DNA from 4 places in the Mesorhizobium sp. M0571 genome. Region 3 is predicted to be linked to each of the others. Evidence: predicted binding sites of a transcription regulator. Region 3 holds the regulator's gene; each other region holds the start of a gene.
What was found. The regulator LexA, encoded in region 3, represses DNA repair genes until DNA is damaged. The targets are predictions, from matches to a motif close to TGTTCNNNNTGTGTTCNG.
Positions count from the first base shown of each region.

Region 1: NKI85_RS17780 (YifB family Mg chelatase-like AAA ATPase) is a predicted target of LexA. The motif match lies at 2,853-2,870, and genes of this name have one in related genera.
Region 2: NKI85_RS25225 (ImuA family protein) is a predicted target of LexA. The motif match lies at 2,410-2,427, and genes of this name have one in related genera.
Region 4: dinB (DNA polymerase IV) is a predicted target of LexA. The motif match lies at 3,624-3,641, and genes of this name have one in related genera.

Region 1 covers NZ_JAMYQT010000014.1:30,853-36,576, reverse strand. Annotated here, with positions in the region: gene NKI85_RS17785 (malate synthase G) at 1-968, shown strand, start outside; gene NKI85_RS17780 (YifB family Mg chelatase-like AAA ATPase) at 1,238-2,767, opposite strand; gene NKI85_RS17775 (cupin domain-containing protein) at 3,053-3,433, shown strand; gene gshB (glutathione synthase) at 3,445-4,389, opposite strand; gene NKI85_RS17765 (GtrA family protein) at 4,506-4,880, opposite strand; gene NKI85_RS17760 (glycosyltransferase) at 4,888-5,724, opposite strand, start outside.
Region 2 covers NZ_JAMYQT010000025.1:29,365-35,088, forward strand. Annotated here, with positions in the region: gene NKI85_RS25220 (DUF6504 family protein) at 1-1,383, opposite strand, end outside; gene NKI85_RS25225 (ImuA family protein) at 1,325-2,386, opposite strand; gene NKI85_RS25230 (metallopeptidase family protein) at 2,570-2,992, shown strand; gene NKI85_RS25235 (DUF1737 domain-containing protein) at 3,329-3,535, opposite strand; gene NKI85_RS25240 (HpcH/HpaI aldolase/citrate lyase family protein) at 3,564-4,445, opposite strand; gene NKI85_RS25245 (DUF4153 domain-containing protein) at 4,729-5,724, shown strand, end outside.
Region 3 covers NZ_JAMYQT010000048.1:33,214-38,937, forward strand. Annotated here, with positions in the region: gene trpC (indole-3-glycerol phosphate synthase TrpC) at 1-91, shown strand, start outside; gene moaC (cyclic pyranopterin monophosphate synthase MoaC) at 158-673, shown strand; gene NKI85_RS31305 (molybdopterin molybdotransferase MoeA) at 673-1,878, shown strand; gene lexA (transcriptional repressor LexA) at 1,983-2,735, shown strand; gene NKI85_RS31315 (ComEC/Rec2 family competence protein) at 2,729-5,200, opposite strand; partial or broken gene gltX (glutamate--tRNA ligase) at 5,297-5,724, shown strand, end outside.
Region 4 covers NZ_JAMYQT010000015.1:128,229-133,952, reverse strand. Annotated here, with positions in the region: gene NKI85_RS19310 (sulfite oxidase) at 1-202, opposite strand, end outside; gene NKI85_RS19305 (DUF1326 domain-containing protein) at 732-1,364, shown strand; gene NKI85_RS19300 (DUF2182 domain-containing protein) at 1,373-2,236, shown strand; gene dinB (DNA polymerase IV) at 2,330-3,571, opposite strand; gene ybiA (riboflavin biosynthesis intermediates N-glycosidase) at 3,727-4,275, opposite strand; gene NKI85_RS19285 (GNAT family N-acetyltransferase) at 4,373-4,831, opposite strand; gene NKI85_RS19280 (hypothetical protein) at 4,988-5,350, opposite strand; gene NKI85_RS19275 (hypothetical protein) at 5,543-5,724, shown strand, end outside.

The sequences.
Region 1 (5,724 bases), on a different contig from region 3:
TCGCCTTCGCCGTCGAGATTTTCGACCGTGTCGAGGCGCTGATCGGCATGGCGAAAAACACCATCAAGATGGGCATCATGGACGAGGAGCGGCGCACCACCGTCAACCTCAAGGAGGCGATCCGCGCCGCGAAGGAGCGCGTCGTGTTCATCAACACCGGCTTCCTCGACCGCACCGGCGACGAGATCCACACCTCGATGGAAGCCGGCCCGATGATCCGCAAGGGCGACATGAAGCAGGCCGCCTGGATTGCCGCCTACGAAGCCTGGAACGTCGACACCGGGCTGGAATGCGGGCTGGCCGGTCACGCCCAGATCGGCAAGGGCATGTGGGCGATGCCCGATTTGATGGCGGCGATGCTGGCCGAGAAAATCGCGCATCCCAAGGCCGGCGCCAACACCGCCTGGGTGCCGTCGCCGACGGCCGCGACGCTGCACGCCACCCATTATCACAAGGTCGACGTCCATGCCGTGCAAGCTGCGCTGAAGAGCCGGCCCAAGGCAAAACTCGACGACATCCTTTCGGTGCCCGTCGCGGTCCGGCCGAACTGGTCTCAGGCGGACATCCAGAAGGAACTCGACAACAACGCGCAGGGAATTCTGGGCTATGTCGTGCGCTGGATCGACCAGGGCGTCGGCTGTTCGAAAGTGCCGGATATCAACGACGTCGGCCTGATGGAGGACCGCGCCACGCTGCGCATTTCCTCGCAGCACATTGCCAACTGGCTGCATCACCGCGTCTGCACGCCCGAGCAGGTGATGGAAACGATGAAGCGCATGGCAGCGATCGTCGACCGCCAGAACGAAGGCGATCCACTCTACCGGCCGATGGCACCCGATTTCGACAACTCCATCGCGTTCCTCGCCGCCTGCGACCTCGTCTTCAAGGGCCGCGTCCAGCCCAATGGCTACACCGAGCCGGTGCTGCACGCGCGGCGACTGGAGTTGAAGGCGGAGCGGAGCGCCTGAGCCGGCAAGCACGATGCGCGGAGGGTCGGGCGCCGGCATCCCCCTCCCCCTTGAGGGGAGGGTGGCCCGAAGGGCCGGGAGGGGTCCTGCGTGAAGTGCGCCGACTCCCATTCCGTCGACAAGGACGGGAACGAGGATTGTCTTAGCGACCGATACTCGGTGCCACTTTGATCTGCCGCATATGGCGCAGGCGTTGAAGGCCGAGCGTCTCACCGGCGACCCCACCCGGCCGCTTCGCGGCCACCCTCCCCTCGAGGGGGAGGGAAACGCTACGCCGCCTGCGCCATCCGTTCCGAACTCATGCGGTAGGAAATCGCTTCGGCCAGATGGATGCGGCCGACCGTTTCGCTGGCCTCGAGGTCGGCCAATGTCCGCGCCACCTTCAGCACGCGATGATAGGCCCGCGCGGAAAAGCCGAGTTTTTCGCTGGCATCTCTCAGCAACGACAGGCCGGCGGCATCGGGCATGGCGATCGTCTCGATGACGGAGGGCGAGCAATGGGCGTTGGTGGTGGCGGTCGCGCCGAGCCGCTCGAAGCGCTCGCGCTGGATCGTACGGGCGCGGGCGACGCGCAGCGCCACCGCGGCACTTTTCTCTGCCCGGTCCGGCCGGATCAGATCGCTGGCCGAGACCGCCGGCACCTCGATCCTCAGGTCGATGCGGTCGAGCAGCGGGCCGGAAATGCGCGCCTGGTAGTCGGTGCGGCAGCGATCACCGCGCAGGCAGCGATAGCCCGGCTCGCCGGCCATGCCGCAACGGCACGGGTTCATCGCCGCGACCAGCTGGATACGCGCCGGATAGGTGACGCGATGATTGGCCCGCGCGATCATGCAGTCGCCGGTCTCGAGCGGCTGGCGCAGTGCATCGAGCGCCTGCGGCGAGAATTCCGGAAACTCGTCGAGGAACAGCACGCCGTGATGGGCAAGCGAGGCCTCGCCCGGCCGCACGCGCAGGCCGCCGCCGACCATCGCCGCCATCGAGGCCGAATGATGCGGCGCGCGGAACGGCCGCCGGTCGGTCAGTTTTCCTTCGCCAAGCTCGCCGGCCACCGAGGCAATCATCGAGACTTCCAGCAATTCCCTGGGCGCCAGTGGCGGCAGGATCGACGGCAGCCGCTGCGCCAGCATCGACTTTCCCGACCCCGGCGGTCCCACCATCAAAAGATTGTGGCCGCCAGCCGCCGCCACTTCCAGCGCCCGCTTGGCGGTCTCCTGGCCCTTGATGTCGGCAAAGTCCGGCAGGTCGCGCGCCGAAGCATGGATGCCGGCTTCCGGCCGCGACAGGACCTGCGTGCCACGAAAATGATTGGCGATGGCGATCAGGCTGCGCGGCGCCAGAATGTCGAAGTCCTTGCCGGCCCAGGCGGCTTCCGGGCCGCAGGCGAACGGACAGATCAAGCCCTTGCCTTCGGCTTTGGCACCGATCGCCGCCGGCAGCGCGCCGGCGACCGCGGCAATGGTGCCGTCGAGCGACAATTCGCCAAGCACGACATAGCCGGCCAGCATGTCGCCCGGAATGGCGCCGAGCGCCGCCATCAGCCCGAGTGCGATCGGCAGATCGTAGTGGCTGCCTTCCTTGGGCAGGTCGGCGGGCGCCAGATTGACCGTGACCTTCTTCGACGGCATCGACAGGCCGGAGGCGTGCAGGGCGGCCTGCACCCGCTCGCGGCTTTCGGCCACCGCCTTGTCGGCCAGCCCGACGATGTGCATGTTGACCTTGCCCGGCGCGATCATCACCTGCACGTCGACCGGCACTGCCTCGATGCCCTGGAAAGCAACCGTGCGAACCCGCGCCACCATGTCTTCACCCCGGCTGCAGGCTTGCCCCCTGCGATCATGCCGCGAACGGCGTCACCGGAGACAACCACAGATTTTGGGCGAAGGCAAGAACATTTGGGGAACGGACGTCCGTCAAAGCAATGACCTCGGCCTGACAATGCAAGTGACGGCAGCGAGGCTGGGCTCGTCGAGAAGGCATATATTTTAGCTACTGCTTATTATTTTGGCGCTAAATGAGATATAAATCCGGCAGCGGTTCCGACAATCGCAACGCCAGGTTCCGCGTCGAGTACAGGGGAGGATGCTATGGCCGATGGTGGAATGAACGTCACGAAATTTGCAGCCAAGTCTCACGATACCCCGGATGAAGTTCGGGCGCCCGACAAGACACGCGTCGAAGTGGTGCGGCTTCCCGGGTTCACTCTCGGGCGGCTCAATATGGAGCCAGGATGGAAATGGTCCGAGTGTGTGAAGCCGGTCGTCAAGACGGACAGCTGTCAGGTGTCGCATGTCGGCTACGTCGCATCCGGAACCATCACCGTCAGATTGGATGACGGAACACAGAAAACTTTCGAGCAAGGCACGTCCTATACAATTCCGCCCGGCCACGACGCCTGGGTGGAAGGCAACGAGCGCTTTGTGTGCATCGAAGTCATGAGCGCCGAGCAGTACGCCAAACCAGCGTAGGGCAGCGGGGTCTATTTTCTCCGCTTGTCCTCGACGGCATCCCAGAACAGGCTGGCGATGTCGGCGCCGCCGAAGCGCTGTACCTCGCGCACGCCGGTCGGCGATGTCACGTTGATCTCGGTCATGTAGTCGCCGATGACGTCGATGCCGACGAGGATGAAGCCGCGCTCTCTCAGCGACGGGCCGATGCGGGCGCAGATCTCACGCTCGCGGTCCGTCAATTCGGTTTTTTCGGCGCGGCCGCCGACATGCATGTTGGAGCGGGAATCGTGCTCGGCCGGCACCCGGTTGATGGCGCCGACCGGCTCGCCGTCGATCAGGATGATGCGCTTGTCGCCGGCGCGCACCTCCTTCAGGTAACGCTGCACGATATAGGGTTCGCGGAACATCTGGCCGAACATTTCGAGCAGCGAGGCAAGGTTGCGGTCGGCCTCGTGCAGGTGAAAGATGCCGGCGCCGCCATTGCCGTAGAGCGGCTTGATGATGATGTCGCCGAACTCCTTGCGGAACGCGGCGACCTCCAGCGGGTCCTTGGTGATCAGCGTCGCCGGCATCAGGTCGGAAAATTCGGTGACGAAGATCTTTTCAGGGCTGTTGCGCACCCAGGCAGGATCGTTGATCACCAGCGTCTTCGGATGGATACGCTCGAGGATATGCGTAGTGGTGATGTAGTTCATGTCGAAGGGCGGATCCTGACGCAAAAGGATGACGTCCATCTCCGAAAGATCGGTGCGGACTTCTTCGCCCAGCGAATAATGATTGCCCTTCTCGTCGCGGACCTGCATCTCCTCGATGCGGGCAAACACCTTGCCGTCGCGCAGCGACAGCCGGTCGGGCGTGTAGTGGAACAGCTGGTGGCCGCGCTGCTGCGCTTCCAGCGACAGCGCAAACGACGTGTCACCGGCAATCGAGACGGTTGAGACGTGGTCCATCTGGACGGCGATTTTCAGCTTCACGGCAGGTCTCCGGGCGTTCACCGACAGCGATATACGGAACTCGGCGCCTTCTGCCAATCGGTCAGCTTGTTATGGGGCCGCGCTTCGCTTGGCGCAGAGCCCAACGCGATGTGCCTTCAGCGGTCGAAGACCAGCTTGGAATAGCCGAGGAAGGAAAGCGCCATGGCAACCAGCGAGGCAACCGCAAGGGCCGCGAGCGGCGGCACCATCGGCAGCGCGAACAGCATGGCGCAATAGACGAGATAATTGACGACGCTGGTGGCGATGCCGACGCCGCCATAGCGTGCGCCCTCCCGCGCGATGCCCCGGCTGGAAGGCGAGAAGGTCAGATGGCGGTTGATCAGCCAGGTGACGGACAGCGCAAAACCGATCGAGATGATGCGAGCCGCGAATGGTCCGAGCGGCGTTGCCGCCAGCACCAGCCATAGCGCCGCCGCATCGGCGACGAAGCCAATACCGCCAGCGACAATGAAGCGGGCGAGGCGTCCCATTTCGACCCTAGGCGGCCCGCGAGGTCTTGCGCGGTTCGGCCTTCTTCAAGGTGGCGAGCGCGCTCGCGCGTTCGCGTTCGACGCGGCCGGAAGGCATCGACAGATAGAAGATGCGCTTCTGCTCGGCTCGGCCGCGCGACACCGAATCGAGGATCAGCCCGGTCACCGCCGCCAGCATCGACAGCAGCAGCAGGCCGACCGACAGCACCCAGGTCGGCATACGCGGCACGAGGCCGGTTTCGGCGAACTCGATCAGCACCGGCGTCATCAGGAACAAGCTCGATGCCAGGAAGAACACCGAAAAAGCGCCGAAGAAACGCAACGGCTGCGTCTCCTTCATCAGCATGGCGAACATCCACAGGATCTTGGCGCCGTCGCGAAAGGTCGACAACTTCGACGAGGAGCCTTGCGGCCGGCGGCCATAATCGAGCCCGATCTCGCTGACCGGCAGTTTGAGCTGCGAGGCGTGCACCGACATTTCGGTCTCGATCTCGAAGCCGCCCGAAACGGCCGGAAAGCTTTTGACAAAACGCCGGGTAAAGGCGCGGTAGCCGGAAAAGATATCGGTGAAGTCCGAGCCGAACAGCCGCTTATAAAGGCTGTTGAAGATGCGGTTGCCGAAGGCATGGCCTGTCCTGCCGGCATCGTCGGTGACGCCGCGCCTTGTACCGACCGCCATATCGGACCGCTCGGTCAGCAGCGTGTTGATCAATTGCGGCGCATCCTCCGGCGCATAGGTGCCGTCACCGTCGGCCATCAGATAGATATCGGCCTCGATGTCGGCGAACATGCGGCGCACGACATTGCCTTTGCCCTGGCGCGGCTCGCGCACCACGGTGGCGCC
Region 2 (5,724 bases), on a different contig from region 3:
CTCGATGCGGAAATAATCCCGGGTCGGCGCATCGTGCTGTCCCGCCGCCTCTCGCCACCATTCAGGCGCGATGCGCTCCGGCCCTTCGGCGCGCGCGACACGGTAGAGCGCGCGGCGCCAGCGGAAGTTCAAAGGCGGACCTTCCGGCATTTCGGTGGCCGGCACCTCGATCGGTTCGGGCGAACGGAAAAGCCGGATCGGCCGTTCCGGCTGGAAGACAGTCGTGGGGACGTCCTTCGCCTTGCCCGGCTGCTTCGGCGGCGAAGTTCTTTGCGGCGCTTCCGCGAAGGGAATGGTGGCGACGGCGCGCTCCGGCAGATGGCTCTCGACGGCGACCGGTTTTAAGACCGCGCCTTCACCGAGCCGGGCGCGAATGCGGTCGGCAAAAAGCGCGATATCGGCGCCGTCGTCGCTCGTTTCGCCGGCAAGGTCGGCCTGCTGCATGTCGAAGGCGGCGGCGGTCAGCACCGAGAGGCGCACGAGATCGAAGCCATAGCCGGCGTCGATATCCTGTTCGAGCGCGGCAAGCCTTTCGTGGAACAATTTCTGGATCAGCAGCGGCTCGCGCAAGGGCCGCGAGGTGCCGACGGCGATGCGGCTGACGCCGCCATCGACACGAAAGAGCAGCAGCGCCAGCCGCCTTGCGCCCTCGCCGCGGCGTTCGAGATCCCTCTTCAACGTTGCCGCCAGCATGCCTGTCAGCCGCTCGATGTCCTCGGTCAGCATGATCGGCTCGGCAAGACGGCGTTCGACCGAAAGCGGTGCGACCGGCAGGCGCGGCGACACCGCCTCGTCGAGGCGGCCGAGCGCCTGGTCGAGGCGCAAAAGCAGCGATGTGCCGAAGCGGCGGGCAAGCGGCGCGCGCGGTGCTGCCATGACGGCGCCCGCCGTGCGCAGGCCGACGCTTTCAAGGCTGGCGCGGACCTCCGCGTCGATGCGCAGCGCCGCCAGCGGCAACGGCGCGAGAAGCGCCTCCTCCTCACCATCGGCGACGATACGGTCGCCGGAAAACCGCGCCGCCGCCCAGGCAGCACCTGGTGTGGCGGCAAGCCCGGCGCGGACATCGAAGCCTTGATGGAAAAAGCGCGACAGGATGTCGTCCAGCATCGAGCGTTCGCCGCCGAAAAGATGGGTGCAGCCGGTGACGTCAAGATAGAGGCCATCGGTTCCATCGAGCGCCACCAGCGGCGTGTAGCGGTCGCACCAGTCGGCGAGGCCTTCGAGCAGGCGCCGGTCGGCCTCCGGATCGGCCTCCACTATGTCGATCGACGGATGCATGGCGCGTGCGTCGGCTATGCCCATGCCGCGCTTCAGATTGAGCGCCTCAGCCCGTTCGTCGAGGGCGGCGATGCGCTGGGCGTTCCTGTCGCGATGGCTGATCACCAGCGGCAGGTGATCCGACGGCCGGGAACGCCAGGACCGCCCCAGACGCTGCCGCAGGATCCTCTCGGCGGCGAGATGCGGAAACCACAGGGACAGGATTCTTTGCCCATTCCTGAGCCCTTCCTTGCTCGCCCCGTCTTTCTTCGAATAGGCGTTCATCGGGGTTCCACTCCAGTGTGAATTGTCCGGGCAAGGCCGTGCGGCTCTTGCCGATGGTAACGGTGAAGGCGGGTCGGCCGATCGAGCCGGCGAGCGGCCCGGCGATTGTCTCGCGCGCTGCCGCGGGTGCCGCCGACAGGATGAGGCGGACGGGCGCTGCCGTCGGCTCGGGCTCGCCGGCCTGGCGCAGCAGGAACAGCGGCCGGCCCGCACTCTGCGCCCGGGCGTGCAGCCGCCGCGTCGCGGTGAGGTCCAGCCGCTGCGGGTTGCCGCGGATTTCGAGGATGACAGCGGCAAGCGCCGTCATCCGGGCAGCCTCCTCGGCAACCCACAACGCATCGAGGAGCCTTGGCGCCTCGGAAAACAGCAATTGCTCCGGCTCGATGCCGAAGAAGGCGTGAAGCCCCCTGGCGTAGGGGAAGCCGGCCTCGCGGAAAATCTCCGATGTGCCGATCCACAGCACCGGCAATCGCGGGCCCTGGCTGAGGATCAGGCTGACGAGCGACAGGACAAAGCCGGCGACGGCCCCGGCATCGCGGGTCGCGGCGCCATGAAACTCGCTCAGCGCCGCCTTTGGCAGGCCGCCGCTGAGCGCAGCATCGAGGCGCTGGGCACCGGTGCGCAAAAACGCATCCTGCGAAGCCACGGCGAGGCCGCGCCGGACAATAGTTAGATTCCGAGGGGGCGTCAGATCCCGAGGGAATGTCAGAGTCTGGGGGCTGACATCCGCATCAAACGACGAACCGGCCGGCGCCTCCAGGCGCTCGGGCAAGGTCCCTTCGATCTTCGCGATCTGGCGGCGCAGGGCAAAAACAGTCTCCCGCGCCACGGCGCTTGTCGCCATGACGGTCAGCTTCCACTCACAATTGTTCCTGTTATGTTCCTATAGATTCCAGAGGGCGGCCAAAGAGTCAAGCGGAGTCATGGGGAATTTATTCCTGTAGTGGGAACATGACACGGGCGCTCCAGCCCGGCCATTTGCCGAGTCCGGCCTGAAAGCCTATATGCCGGGATCAAAGGACAACGCATGGCTCGCATCTACCAAACCCGCATCTGGCACGACCAGCTTTCGCCGTCGATGGAGGAAATGGAGTTCCTGGCGCTGGAGGCCTATGCCCATCTGCCGGAGGAATTTCGCAAGCTGACCGGCGAGATCGTCATCCAGATCGCCGAATTCCCGACCGACGAGATCATGGACGACCTGTCGCTGGAAACGCCGTTCGACCTGCTCGGCCTGTTCGAGGGGCGCGGCATCGCCGAGCGCTGGAATCCGCAGACCGGCGAGGGGCCGAACCGCATCACGCTCTACCGTCGCGCTATCCTCGACTACTGGGCCGAGAACGAGGAAACGCTGGGCGACATCGTCACCCATGTGCTGATCCACGAGATCGGCCACCATTTCGGCCTGTCGGACGACGATATGGAGAAGATCGAGGAAGCGGCTGAATAGGGGGCATCAAATGGGCATGACGATCGGCCAATTCGACCGGCCGGTCCGTTAGAGACGATCAATTGTCGATGTTGACGCCGCCCCTCATTGCCCTGCCGGGCATTTCTCCCCGTATAGTGACGGGGAGAAAGAAGCTGGCCGCAGCCTCGGCGCTGTTCTACAACGTTGGTGATTGGCGAAATCGCCGATGAGAGCACCCCTCTCCCCGTCACTATACGGGGAGAGGATGCCGGTAGGCAGGTGAGGGGCGGCGCCAACGGCCTGGAACGGGCGATGGGCAAACTCAACCTGAAGCTAGGGCAGTGGGCCATAGCGCCCACAGGATAGAGCCGAACCCTACCAGTCGCTGAGCTTGGTGTCGGGGCCGTATTCCTGGCCCTCGATGTCCTTCACGACGGCCTGGCCGCAGCGCATGGTCTTGGCTTCCTTGTCATAGGCATAGGTCGGCGAGCCGAACAGGTGCCAGCCCTTGTTCAGCGCCGCCGTCACCTTGTGGCAGAAGCTGGCATCGTCCGGACCGGACAAAAAGCGGTAGAGTTTCATTCTTCAATTCCCGTCGTCGGTTGCGATATCATGCGCGAACAGCGGCGGCCTTCGCCAGCAGTTTTTCGGCCTGCGCCAAATGCAGCCGTTCGACCATTTTTCCGTTCAGCGCAATCACCGCCTTGCCGGTATTTTCGGCGAGCGCGAAGGCTTCCTTGACCGCGCGCGCCTCGGCCATCGCTTCAGGCGACGGCGCAAAGGCGCGGTTCGCGGCCTCGATCTGGGCCGGATGGATCAGCGATTTGCCGTCGAAGCCCATGGCGGCCGCTTCCGTGCACTCGCGCGCAAACCCGTCCATTTCGCGAAAATCATTGAAGACACCGTCGAGCAGGTCGAGGCCGCCGGCGCGCGCCGCCAGCACCATCTGCATCAGCCACGGCACGAGATAGCGCCGGTCGGGCGTGGCGAGTATGCCGGTGTCCTTGACCAGGTCATTCGTTCCGGCAACGAAACAGACCAAACGGGAGGCCGGATCGCGGCCGAGCTCGGCGATCGGCCCGATGTTGAGCAGCGCCTTGGGCGTCTCGATCATCGCCCATAGCTTGACCTCTTCCGGCGCAAAATTGTCGTCGAGCACGTCGCCGGCCTCGAGGATGTCGCGTGGCGTGTCGACCTTGGGCAGCAAGATGGCGTCGGGCTGGCATTTTGCCGCGGCCAACAGATCGTCGGCGCCCCATTCGCTCGACAGCGCATTCATGCGCACGACCATCTCGCAACGCCGGCTGGAACGGCCGGCGAAAATCGCCGCGAGTTTTTCTCGCGCGGAAAGTTTATCGGCCGAGGCGACGGCGTCCTCGAGATCGATGACGACGGCATCGCAGGCCAGCGACGGGATCTTGGCCAACGCCTTGTCGTTCGAGGCCGGGACGTAAAGCACCGAGCGGCGCGGGCGGTAGCTTTCGGTGGTCATCTCCGATCTATGCCGCCTGCAGCCGGCCGAGGCAAGCCGTGCATAAAAACTGCACGCAATTTCGGAAAATCTCCTCGTCTCCGCCCCGCCGGACACATGTCGACCTGGCAAAAAGCGGCATGCAAGAGCGCGAGAAACTTCGTTGGTCCCTGCCATACCGGCTTCGCAGCGAGGGCTGGTGGCTCGTCGATCCGCCCTCGGCTTCGGCAAGCCTCCTCCCCTTCGTCCGCAAAGCCCTGCCCAGATATTCCGGCTGCATCAAAGTCGCCGAGAAGGCCCGATCATGACAGCGTTCCTCACGGCAGCGCCGAGCTATTGCAGCCGCTTCGGCGTTGCCGTCCTGCTCGTCGCACTGGCCGATTTTTCCCTCTATGGCCAACCGGCCGGCATCACGCTTTTCCTGTTCGGCGTTGCGATTGCCGCAGCGAGCATGGCTGTCCATCCTCTCGGGGTCTTCAGCGATGGCAGGTTCTGGTTCAAGCCCGTTGTCCTGCTTGTGGCCCTGCTGCCGCTCGTAGAAAATGTCAGTGCTTTGTCCGTTTCCATCGCGCTGGCGGCGCTAGCCGACTTCGCGCTTTCGCTGGGAGGGCGATTGCGGCATGGGCTTGCCCGCATTGCCGGCCAACTCGCGTTTTTCCTGCTCGCAACGCCCTTTCGGTTCGTCCAGGATTTCTTCTGCTGGCGCAAAGCGGCACAGCGGCTCGGCAAAGGCCGCATCCGTTTCGCGACGATCGCCGTCTGGGTCATGCCGCTGACGCTCGGCGCAGTGTTTCTCGCGCTGTTCGGCGCCGCCAATCCGATCATCGAATATTGGTTCTCGCTGATTGATCTCTTCGCCCTGCTCAACCTCATCCAGTTGCCGCGTCTCGCCTTCTGGCTGTTCGTGCTCGTCGGCGTCTGGGCTTTTCTGCGGCCGCGCCTGCCGCGCTTTCTCCGGCGTATTCCCCGCATGGCACTGCCTGCCGGCGCATCGCTGACGCCAACCACCAGGACCACCACAGCCATCGAAGACATCATCTTCGGCAAAGCCGCCATCCTTCGCGCGCTCGTCGTCTTCAACATCCTGTTCGCCGTGCAGAGCGTACTCGACGCCACCTATCTGTGGGGCGGCATCGCGCTTCCCGACGGGCTGACCTATGCCGCCTACGCGCATCGCGGCGCCTACCCGCTGATCGTCACGGCGCTGTTGGCCGCCGGCTTCGTGCTGGCGGCGCTGCGGCCGGGAAGTGCGACCTCCGGCGATCCGCTCATCCGCCGGCTGGTCTATGTCTGGGTGGCG
Region 3 (5,724 bases):
CGCGGCAACGCGCCTGCTTTTGACGGGCAAGGCGCCGGCCAATGCATCGGCCCGAAAATCGGAGTCGATTTTCGGAGAGCACGATGCATAGATTCAAAGTGTTAGAGCGTACTTTGTGCGTCCAAACGGACGCACGTCGCTCTAAGGCGGTCTGAGGATGGCGGCCGCCCTCACCCATCTTGGCGCACAGGGCGAAGCCAACATGGTCGATGTCGGCGACAAGGCTGAGACGGTGCGCACGGCAGTCGCAGAGGGCTTCGTCTCGATGCGGCCCGAGACGCTGGACATGATCCTCGCCGGCGATGCCAAGAAGGGCGATGTCCTGGGCACCGCGCGCATCGCCGGTATCATGGCGGCCAAGAAGACGCATGAATTGATCCCGCTCTGTCATCCGCTGCTGCTGACCAAGATATCCGTCGATATCGAGCCGGACGCGGCGCTGCCCGGCCTGAAAGTGACAGCACTGACCCGCGTTACCGGCAAGACCGGAGTCGAGATGGAGGCGCTCACGGCCGTCTCGGTAGCTTGCCTGACGATCTATGACATGGCCAAGGCGGTCGACCGTGCCATGGTTATCTCCGGCATCAGGCTGGTTGAAAAGACCGGCGGCAAATCCGGCGACTACAAGGTCACCGGGGTCACCGGAGATGGGACCACCGGGGCGGGCCGATAATGGCGCTGGTCCCAGTTGCCGAGGCGCTCGAGCGCCTGCTGCACGGCGCAGCAGCGCTGCCGGGCGAACGCGTCGCACTGCTGGATGCCGCAGACCGCGTGCTGGCGGAGCCGGTTGTGGCGCTCCGCACCCAGCCGCCGTTCAATGCCTCCGCCATGGACGGCTATGCCGTGCGGGCCGCCGATATCGCCTCCCTACCAGCAAAGCTTTCGGTGATCGGCATGGCGCCAGCCGGACGCGGCTTTGCCGGGGCGGTGCAGCAAGGGCAAGCCGTACGCATCTTTACCGGCGCGCCGCTTCCCGAAGGCGCCGACACCATCGTCATCCAGGAGAACGTCCGCGACCTCGGCGGCGGCAGCGTCGAAGTGACGGAGCCGACGGTGCAAGGGCGCAACATCCGCCGCCTCGGGCTTGATTTCGCCAAGGGCGACGTCCTGCTGGGCCAGGGCCGCCTGCTAGATCCGGCGGCCTTGTCACTGGCAGCATCGGCCAACCACCCCGAGGTCTGCGTGGTCAAGCGGCCGCTGGTCGCCATCATCGCCACCGGCGACGAATTGCTGCCGCCGGGCAGCGAGCTTGGCCCCGACCAGATCATCTCGTCAAACGCCTATGGCGTCGCCGCCGCCGCACAGTCGGTCGGCGCGCGCGCGCTCGATCTCGGCATCGCGCCGGACCGCAAGGAGGCGATCGCTGCGCTGGTGACAAAGGCGGTGAAGGCCGGCGCGAATGTCATCGTCACGCTGGGTGGTGCCTCGGTCGGTGACCACGACTTCGTCCATGACGTGCTGACCGGGCAAGGCATGACCCTCGATTTCTGGAAGATCGCCATGCGGCCCGGCAAGCCGCTGATGTTCGGGCGGCTGGGCGACATCCGCTGCATCGGCCTGCCCGGCAATCCGGTGGCAAGCCTGGTCTGCACCCAGCTCTTCCTGAAGCCGCTGCTGGCGCGGCTCGGCGGCCGGGCCTTTCAGCAGGATATACGTCGGGCGCGGCTCGGCGCTGCCATGCCGGCCAATGATCTCAGGCAGGATTATGTGCGGGCTGTTGTCAGGCACGACGCCGGCACGCTGGTGGCGACGCCGTTCGGCATTCAGGATTCCTCAATGCTGAAAATGCTGGCCGATGCGAACGGGCTGATCGTTCGCGCACCGTTCGCACCCGCCGCGGCGGCGGATGCTCCCTGCGACGTGCTGATGTTACGCTGAACAAACCGTCAACACATTCATTAAACTTTAAACAGTTGCGGAACACAAATGGAACAGATAGTGTTTGTTCTGGGTTTGTTTTTCTGATTCTGTTGGGGGTCGCTATGCTGACACGCAAACAACACGAACTGCTGATGTTCATCCACGAAAGGCTTAAGGAAAGCGGTATCCCGCCCTCCTTCGACGAGATGAAGGAAGCGCTCGACCTGGCTTCCAAATCAGGAATCCACCGGCTGATAACGGCGCTGGAGGAGCGCGGCTTCATTCGCCGTTTGCCCAACCGGGCCCGTGCCCTGGAGGTGCTGCGCCTGCCCGACTCGATCGCCCCAGGCCTCAATGCGGCACGCAAGTTCTCGCCGAGCGTCATCCAGGGCAGTCTTGGGCAAGGCGGTCCTGGGCAGGGCAGCCTGGGACGGCAAGGCAAGCCGACATCGTCGCGCGTCCCTGCAGCCGGCAATGACGACGATGTCGTCGTCGCCGTGTCGATCCCGGTGATGGGCCGCATCGCCGCCGGTGTGCCGATCGACGCCATCCAGCACCAGACGCATTCGATCTCCGTGCCGCCGGACATGATCATGGGCGGCGAGCATTATGCGCTTGAGGTCAAAGGCGATTCGATGATCGAGGCCGGCATTTTCGACGGCGACACGGTCATCATCCGCAATGCCGATACGGCGAGCCCCGGTGAGATCGTGGTGGCTCTGGTCGACGAGGAGGAAGCGACGCTGAAGCGGTTCCGCCGCAAGGGCGCCTCGATCGCCCTGGAAGCCGCTAATCCGGCCTATGAGACGCGCATCTTCGGGCCAGACAGGGTCAAGGTGCAAGGCAAACTCGTCGGGCTGATCCGCCGCTACTGAGTTGCGCCCTTGGGTGTGGTGCCGGCTTTAGGCTTGTCGGCCTTGCGATATGGCGGCAGGCCTCTGGCCTCGCGTGAAAACTTCCGCTGCATATGCCAGGGCCGGTATGATTTTTCGACCGCGAAGCGGATTTCTGCGCGCGTTGCCGCTTGTGGATCGAAATACACGGCGGCACTTCCCGCGCGCGCCAGTTGCCGTTTGGTGACGACGAGGACCAGCCGGTCGTAGTAGCAGGGGTTATGGGCGGTGGCGTCGTCGATGACGATCAAACTGGCAAAAGCACAGGCTGGCCGCGCAGTATCCCGGTCCTTGGCTTGCGCGACAATCGCACCGGATGGATGGCGGGCAAGGCAGAGGCCCTCCGTGCAAATGAAAGGCATGCCCGCTGGCAGATCGGCTGGGTCGGCAATGTCGAATTGCGGGTCGTTCTTTCCCGGTGTTTCCGGCGCGACGATGGCCTCGGAGGTCAGGGCGCGTTTCCAGTTGTCGATGGTGAATTCATTCGGGCGTGCTCGGTTGACCGCGAGTTCACCGCTGCCGATCGGCAGCGCGACCAGCCGTGCGTCCTCCGAGATCAATACGTCGGGTGCGCGCGTCTGCGTAGTCGTCAGCAAGCCGGCGAGCGCGAAAGGAAGTGCCGCGAGCCGCAGCCAGGTCGTGGCCATGCTGGCAATTATGAGACCGATCGTCACCAGAAGGACCGATCTCAGCGAAATCAGCCCGACCGCGTCGATCGGCGAGCGCTCGGAGATCCATCCGGACAGGGCGATCATCGCCGTCAGCCCCTTGCCCATCACATAGAGGAAAGGCCCATCCGCGCCGAACGGCATCGCCAGCGCGCTGAGGACCGCGCAAGGCATGACGACCAGCGAGACAATGGGCATGATCGCCAGATTGGCGAACAGGCTGAGCGGCGCCACGCGCTGGAAATGCCATATAGCGAAAAGCGCCGTGGCGCCCCCTGCAATGATCGAGGTCATCGCGAGGCCGCCCATGCCCAACAGAACCTTTCGGGTGGCGAAGCGTAGCGGCGACCGCCGCGGTGGCGGCGTGGTGGCCCTGCCGGCGCGGTAATCGGACCAGCCGGCATAGGCGCCGACAAGGGCCGCAGTCGCGGCGAAGGACATCTGGAAACTCGGACCGACCACCTCGTGCGGCGACACCAGGATGACCGCGATGGCCGAGATCGCCAGATTGCGCATGGTGAGCGCGGCCCGGTCGAACAGCACGGCGATAAGCATCACCGCCAGCATGATGAAGCTGCGTTCGGCCGCCACCACGATGCCGGAAAAGACGAGGTACGCCGCAATCGAAAAAAGCGCGGCGGCTGCGGCATATTTCTTGACCGGCCGTCGCGATGAGAAGTTGGGAAACAGCGCAAAGGCGCCGCGCAGGAGGGCCATGATGGTGCCGGCGACCAACGCCATATGCAGCCCTGAGATGGAGATGATGTGGTAGATGCCGGTACGCCGCATCGCTTCGTTGATCTCCTCGGGAATGCCGGCGCGCACGCCGACGATCAGCGCGGCTGCAATTTCCCCCTCGGCGCCGCCGATGCGGCTGCGGATATGGTCGGCGATCGATTCGCGGGCATCCTCGACCGCCGAAGAAAGCCGCGCAGCAAGCGGCATGCCGCCCGACGGCACGACTTTTGGATTGCCGAGGAAAAAGCCGCTGCCGCCGATACCGGCAAAATAGCTGTCGAAGGAGAAGTCGTAGCTGTCGGGCCGCACCGGGCCGGTCGGCGGCAGCAGCCGCACATAGCCGGTGATCTCGGAACCTGCGGTCAGCTCAGCCGGTATCTTCATCGCCGAAACGCGGACCCGTTCCGGCATGTAGCGCAGTGTCGGCCGGGCGGTCGAGATCACGTCGATCGTCAGCCTGATGCGGCCGCTCGCCATGGGCTCGAACGACACGACGCGACCCGTCAGCCGCGTCGAGATTTCGGAACCGAGCATATGCGTTCCGACACGCCAGGTCTCGAACTTGGCGGCAAGCACGCCAAGCGCGCAGAGCAACGCCACCATGAAGCACAGGCGGGTTCTGGGCCACGACCGCGAGAGGACGGCACAAAGCGCCGCGAGGAGCACGATTGCGATCGGCTGTGGAAAGGACGGCTCCACCGCCAGCGAGAAATACACAACCACCCCGCATGCCAGGAACACCGGCACCAGCAAGAAGGCGACGCCGCGGTCGAGTTCAAGGCCGGCCGCCGAGGCTACGCCCTTGCGGATGCTGGACGGTGCAAGGAGCCGCCAGCGCCGGCGCAGACGCACGATGGGCTCGACCGCAGGCACCGTAACCGTTGCTGGATCGCCCGCCGGCAGGATCCGGGGATCAATGCGCGGAGCGGGCAGCGATGCCGGTGCCGGCAGGACAGGCAGGGGCGTGGCAAACAGCAAACGTTCGCTGACGCCGTTGACCGCGTCCTCGCCCTTGCCTGCAACCCGGCCTCGCACAGCCATCGGGTCTGCCCCTTGCGCCCTCGACCCCCTATGCTACATGAACGCGCAACGCGCGAAAGTCCGCAAACCCACTTCCTTCGCCTGCCTGAGAGTTCCATGCCCGACAAGGTCGTCACCCGTTTTGCCCCTTCGCCCACCGGCTACCTGCATATCGGCGGCGCGCGCACGGCGCTGTTCAACTGGCTGTATGCCAAGCACACAGGCGGCACGATGCTGCTGCGCATCGAGGACACCGACCGCGAGCGCTCCACCGATGCGGCAACCGCGGCCATTCTCGACGGGCTTTCCTGGCTGGGCCTGACATGGGACGGGAAGCCGGTGTCGCAGTTCGAGCGCGCGCCGCGCCATCGCGAGGTGGCCGAGGAGCTCGTCCGCATGGGCAAAGCCTATTACTGTTATGCGACGCCTGCCGAGCTGGAAGCAATGCGCGAGAGCGCGCGGGCCAAGGGGCTGCCTCCCCGCTATGACGGCCGCTGGCGCGACCGCGACCCGTCGGAGGCGCCGGCCGGCGCAAAGGGGGCGAT
Region 4 (5,724 bases), on a different contig from region 3:
AGCTGTCCAAATCCTCCCAGACAAGCTGCTTCTGGATACCCACCGGATCGGGATTTTTGGTCGGCTGATCCAGCCACGGAATAACTTCCTCGCTCGGCCGTGTTGGAAAGGCGTAAGCCCGACGCGAGGTATAGAGAGCAGCAATTGCGGCAAGAGCCGCGCTTCCTTGAACAAGAAGTTCTCTGCGCTGAAAATCAGGCATGTTGTTTACCTCCCAGTTGATCCGGAACGGGCTGCAACGTGCCTTAGGCCGCAGCCTGATCACGGATAGACGACACAATGTGAGGCTGCCCACCCGGAAGTATCCGGATAGGTCAGACAATCACCGACGCAAGTCAAGCATGTGAAGCATTGCACGAAACGCTAGCTTGCGTTTCGCACGCTAAGAGTGCGCCTTTGAGAAGGAACTGTCCACAACTTGGACGGGACATGATGATGATTGCAGCATTCCATGCCGATTTCCGGTCCTGCCAAAATCGTTGCTGCTCGGATCGCTGCCGAACGCCCGCTTCTGGGGGCATTTCCGGACCTTCGCGGGTTGCGGTCGGAAAGGCCCGTTCCGACCCAATTTCTGCCGTTCCGATATCGGCCTCGCCATCTCCAGGGCGGATGTTCACCGAATTTCGGCGAGAAACTGCGTTGGCCTGCCGTCTCTTGACGCGACAGGATGGCGGTGCGGCCGGCGCAGGTGTATGATGATGGTCTAATATTTCAAGATCAGGGAGGACAGCATGACATCTTGGGAAATCAAGGGACGCGAACTCGTCAATTGCACCTGCGAATATGGCTGCAACTGTCAATTCAATGCGCTGCCCGACAAAGGCCATTGCCATGCCGTTGCCGGCATCCAGATCGATGAGGGGCATCATGGCGAGACCGGTCTCGATGGCCTCCGGATCGCTGCGATCTTCAAATGGCCTGGCGCGATCCACGAAGGCAACGGCGAAGCCATCGCTTTCGTCGACGAGAACGCAACAGACCGGCAGCGTCAAGCGCTGCTGCGCATCATGACCGGCCAGGACACCGACCCGTTCGCGACGATGTTCGCCGTCTACGCCTCAACCGTGACGAAAATGAATGATCCGGTTTTCACGAAGATCGATCTCGACCTCGATATCGACGGCCGCAGGGGCCGCATCTTCGTTAAGGACTACATCGAAACGGTAGGTGAACCGATCCGCAACAAGGTGACGGGCGCGGACTCGCGCGCTCAGATCGTGTTGCCGAACGGCTTCGAATATGCGGTCGCCGAGATCGGTAGTGCCTCGAGCACAACCAGCGGGCCGGTTCAGGTGAACACGAAGGACAGTTACGGCCAGTTCGCGCGGCTGCATCTCAACAATCACGGGGTGGTGCGAGCCTGACGCGTCGCATGGACGGCGCGTCGCCACTTGAACGCCTGCTCAGACGCGACCGCGTCCTCACGATTGCGGGAGTGGTGGCGCTGTGCCTGCTGACCTGGCTTTATATCGTCGCCGGTGCAGGCCTCGGCATGAATGCGTGGGAGATGTCGAGGCTCGCGCTATTCCCCCACCAGCAAACTGCCGACGTGACCTCCGACATGCCCGGCATGGACATGAGCGCGATGGCCATGGCGACGGAACCGCGGCTCTGGGGGGCCGCGATCTGGGCGCTGATGATCGCCATGTGGTGGGTCATGATGGTCGCCATGATGTCCCCGAGCGCCGCGCCGACCATCCTGCTCTATGCGCGCGTACATCGCCATGCGCTCGCACAGGATCAGATCCAGGACAAGCTCGCGCCCACCGGCGTATTTATGGCAGGCTACCTCCTGGTCTGGCTGGGGTTCTCCGTCGCGGCAGCCGGGTTGCATTGGCTGCTCGAACGCGAGGCGTTCGTTACCGCGACGATGATGAGTTCGCAGAGCCGCTGGCTTTCAGGCATCGTCCTGATCGCCGCGGGCCTGTATCAGTTCTCGCCGCTCAAGAACGCCTGCCTGTCGCATTGCCGGACACCGACGGCGTTCCTTTCCCGCCAGTGGCGTCCCCACGCACTTGGCGCGCTGCGTTTGGGCGCACTGCACGGGGCGTTTTGCGTCGGATGCTGCTGGATGCTGATGGCGTTGTTGTTCGTGGGTGGCATAATGAATCTGGTGTGGGTTGCCGGGCTCGCTATTCTGGTGATGGTTGAAAAGGTGTTTCCTGCAGGCCGGTGGGTTGGCCGGGCGGCCGGCATCGCCCTGATCGCCTGGGGCAGCGCAACGCTTTTGGTCTGACGACCAGGGCCGCCTCGAACGTCGCGTTTTTGCAGGAACGACGACCGATCGCTTCTGTTGCAAAGTGCATCGCATCGGTCCGGCCAAGCCGCCTCACAATTCCTTTTCGGCCAGTTCGCGAAAGGCGTCGGGAACCGACCGTGACAGTCCGAGCGCGACCGAGGCATAGCCGACCGCCTCCCAGCCGAAGCGGTCGCGGATCTTGTCGATGGCGCGGTCGGCGGTCCAGCGCGCCGCGCCCTTCCTGGTGCCGGGGCGGCGGCGGTCGTCGTCCAGCCCGAGCGGCAGTTCCAGCTGCAGGCCCGGCTGCTTTTCCAGGTGCGAGACGGCGATCGCCAGCAGCGAGATGGTTTTTTCGTGCGGATGGTCGGCCAGCACCTTGCGCACCAGCGCCTCGGCTATCTCGGCCAGCATGGCGGTTGCCGAAATCGGCTGGTTGAGCGTGATCGAGCGCGTCACCGAGCGCAGATCGGCAAAGCGGACGCGAACCGTCACGGTGCGGCCGGGCCGGGATTTCGCCCGCAATCTGGTGGCGACCCTGTCGGCCAGATGCAGCAGCGCCGGCACGAAGACTTCCTCGTCGGCGGGTTTTCGGCCGAGCGCCGATTGCGCGCCGGCCGAGCGCGCCCGGCGCTGCGTCTCGAGCTTGCGCGGATCGCGGTTCCACGCCAGCGCGTTGAGTTTTTCTCCGGCCGCCGGCCCGAGCAGGCGCTCCAGCGCCCCACCGTTGGTCTTCGCCAGCTCGCCGATGGTGTTGACGCCGATGCCGGCCAGCCGCTCCCTGGTGACCGGACCGACACCCCACATTAGCTCGACCGGCAGATCGTGGAGGAATTCCAGCTCGTCGCGCGGATCGACCACCACCAGCCCGTCGGGCTTGGCGACCTGTGAGGCGATCTTGGCCAGATGCTTGGTGCGCGCCACGCCGACCGAGATCGGCAGGCCGAGCTCGGCCCGCACGCGGCGGCGGATCTTGCCGGCGATCTCGGCCGGTGAGCCGAACAGGTGGGTGCAGCCGGCGACGTCGGCAAAGGCCTCGTCGATGGAAATCCGCTCGACCACAGGCGTGAAATCGCCGAGCACCTTGATGGCCGCATCGCCCAGCCGCTGATAGTCCTTGAAATGGCCGCCGACGAAAATCAGCCCGGGGCAGAGCTCCCGCGCACGCCGCCCCGGCATGCCGCCGCGTACGCCGAAGGCCTTGGCTTCATAGGAGGCCGCCAGCACAACGCCGCCGCCGACGGCGATCGGCTTGCCGCGCAGAGCCGGGTCGAGCAATTGTTCGACCGAGGCATAGAAGGCATCCAGATCCGCGTGGAGGATGTTGGCTTCCATCCGGCCCGTTCGCCCGCGGCGGTTCAAACGCCGCATTGTCTAGAGTTTTGAATGGAACATAAAGAGAACGTTGCCGGCGGATTGTCAAGCAGCGCAAAGGCTACCGCCCACCGAGACGCCGGGCGGACGCGCGGCATGCGCGTCGCTCAGTCTGTTCAGCCGCGCAGCCGATCCCTGGCCTGCATCAGCGCGAATCCCAACAGGTTCTCGCCGCGCCACAGCAGCGGGTTCGCGACCCTCTCGTCATCCGCCGCAAGGCCGATGCCCCACACCCGGTCGACAGGGCTTGCCTCGACCAGCACCTTGTCATGCGTCGACAGCAGATATTCGCGCAGCGCCGCGTTCTGCCGGAATTTCTGAAAGCTCCCTTCGGCGACGATGCGGTATTTGTCGGCATCCCATTTGGCCCCATCGAAGCCGCTCACCTGCCGGCCAAGCTGCTTTGCCTGCTTGGGGCTCGCCGCCTTGAGGATTTGCGTTGCCGCCTGAGCATCACCGAACAGACGTGCCTTCTCAGCCATCATCCAATGTTCCGCAGTCGGATAGCTCAGGCCATCGACGATAAAGGGCGCATGCCACCACTGGCTGAAGCACGATGCGGCTATGCGGCCGTCCTTGGACGGCTCATGGCCCCAGAAGAACAGGAACTTCTGCCGGGGCTTTGCGCGAAAGGCTGCTTCAAGCCAGCGTCGGTCGTAAATCATGGAGCGGATGGAGCAGGGCGGAAGGCCGGCTTGTCAATGCTCCATCAGTGGGCCGGCGAAGAAGAGCAGTTGGCGCTGCATGCGATGAAATGCTGACCTACAGCGCCATCTTGTAGCCGAGATGGCTGGCGGTGAAACCGAGGCGCTCGTAGAATGCGTGCGCCTCCCGTCGTTCCTTGTCCGTGGTGAGCTGAATGAAGCTGCAGTCGCGCGAGCGGCACGTTTCAACCGCCCATTCGACCATCAGCTTGCCGATGCCGCGGGAGCGCCATTGCCGGGCGACGCGAACGCCTTCGATCTGCCCGCGCCAGGCGCCTTTCCTCGAAATGCCGGGAGTGAAGCTGAGTTGCAGGGTGCCGATCACTTGCCCGGCCTCGACAGCCACGGCCAACAACTGGTCGGGGTCGGCATCGATCGCCCTGAAGGCATCGAGATAGGAAGGCGCGAGCGGCGTGGACGGGTCTTCCCGGCCCGCGCCGAGGATGTCGTCGGCAAGCATTGCAACGATCGCCGGCAGGTCGGGCGCTTGCGCGCGACGGAATTCGATCTCGCTCATCACGTGGAGACATACGGCGCGGTGTCGGCGATCGCAATGTCCCACTTGAGTCGCAAGCGAACGCCAGCGTCTGATGCAAGCAAGCTCGGCGGGACAGAGGGGGCGCTGTCCCGCCGAGCTTTCAGTGAAAACGAGGTGGCTGGTTCCCGGCCAACGCTACGCCGCCTCCAGCGCCCAAAGGCGGTGGCCGTAGCGGCGGAAGAAGCGGGCGAAGAGGCGCTGCTGCCTGGCCCGGGCGAGGTCGGCGCCGCGCCTTTCCTGCCGCCAGCGCGGCATGTTGCGGAATATCGACAGGAAGCGGGCGGCGTCCTCGATCGCTTCCTCGGCCGACTGCGCCGGGCGGATCGCCACCAGGAACAAAGCGCGGCTCGGCTTCATCCGGTCGATCGCCGCCTTGCGCCGGCGATGGCCCTGGCGCGCCTTGCGAATGCCGTCCTGGCGGATGGCCGCGAAGGCGGCGAGCATGGCCGGGCTGTCGCCAGTATAGCCGCAGGCATGGGCGAACTGGGCTGGGTCCATCGTCGTTCCCTTGCTGCCGGCCGACGGAGCGGCCGCAGTTCTGTTGCTCGCGCCGATTCCAGCTCGCACATCGATATAAGCATAACTCAAATAATATGACAAGTGAAACTTTCACGTCAATGTAAGCGGAACCGACTCGACTCCGCTCCGAAAACCGATAATGTTGCGAACAAAGCAGGAACAAAGATGGGGATGGCTATGGCATTAGCAGGCAAGGAAGCGACGATCGCCGATGTTGTCTCGATTGCCGTCGAGTGCATCGATTGCGGCCGCAACAGGTGGTGGAAGCCGGCCGAGCTCAAGCGGCATGGGGTGAGGCCGGAGACGCCGCTGGCGGCACTTTCGGGGCGCCTGATCTGCAAGGCCTGCCGGGC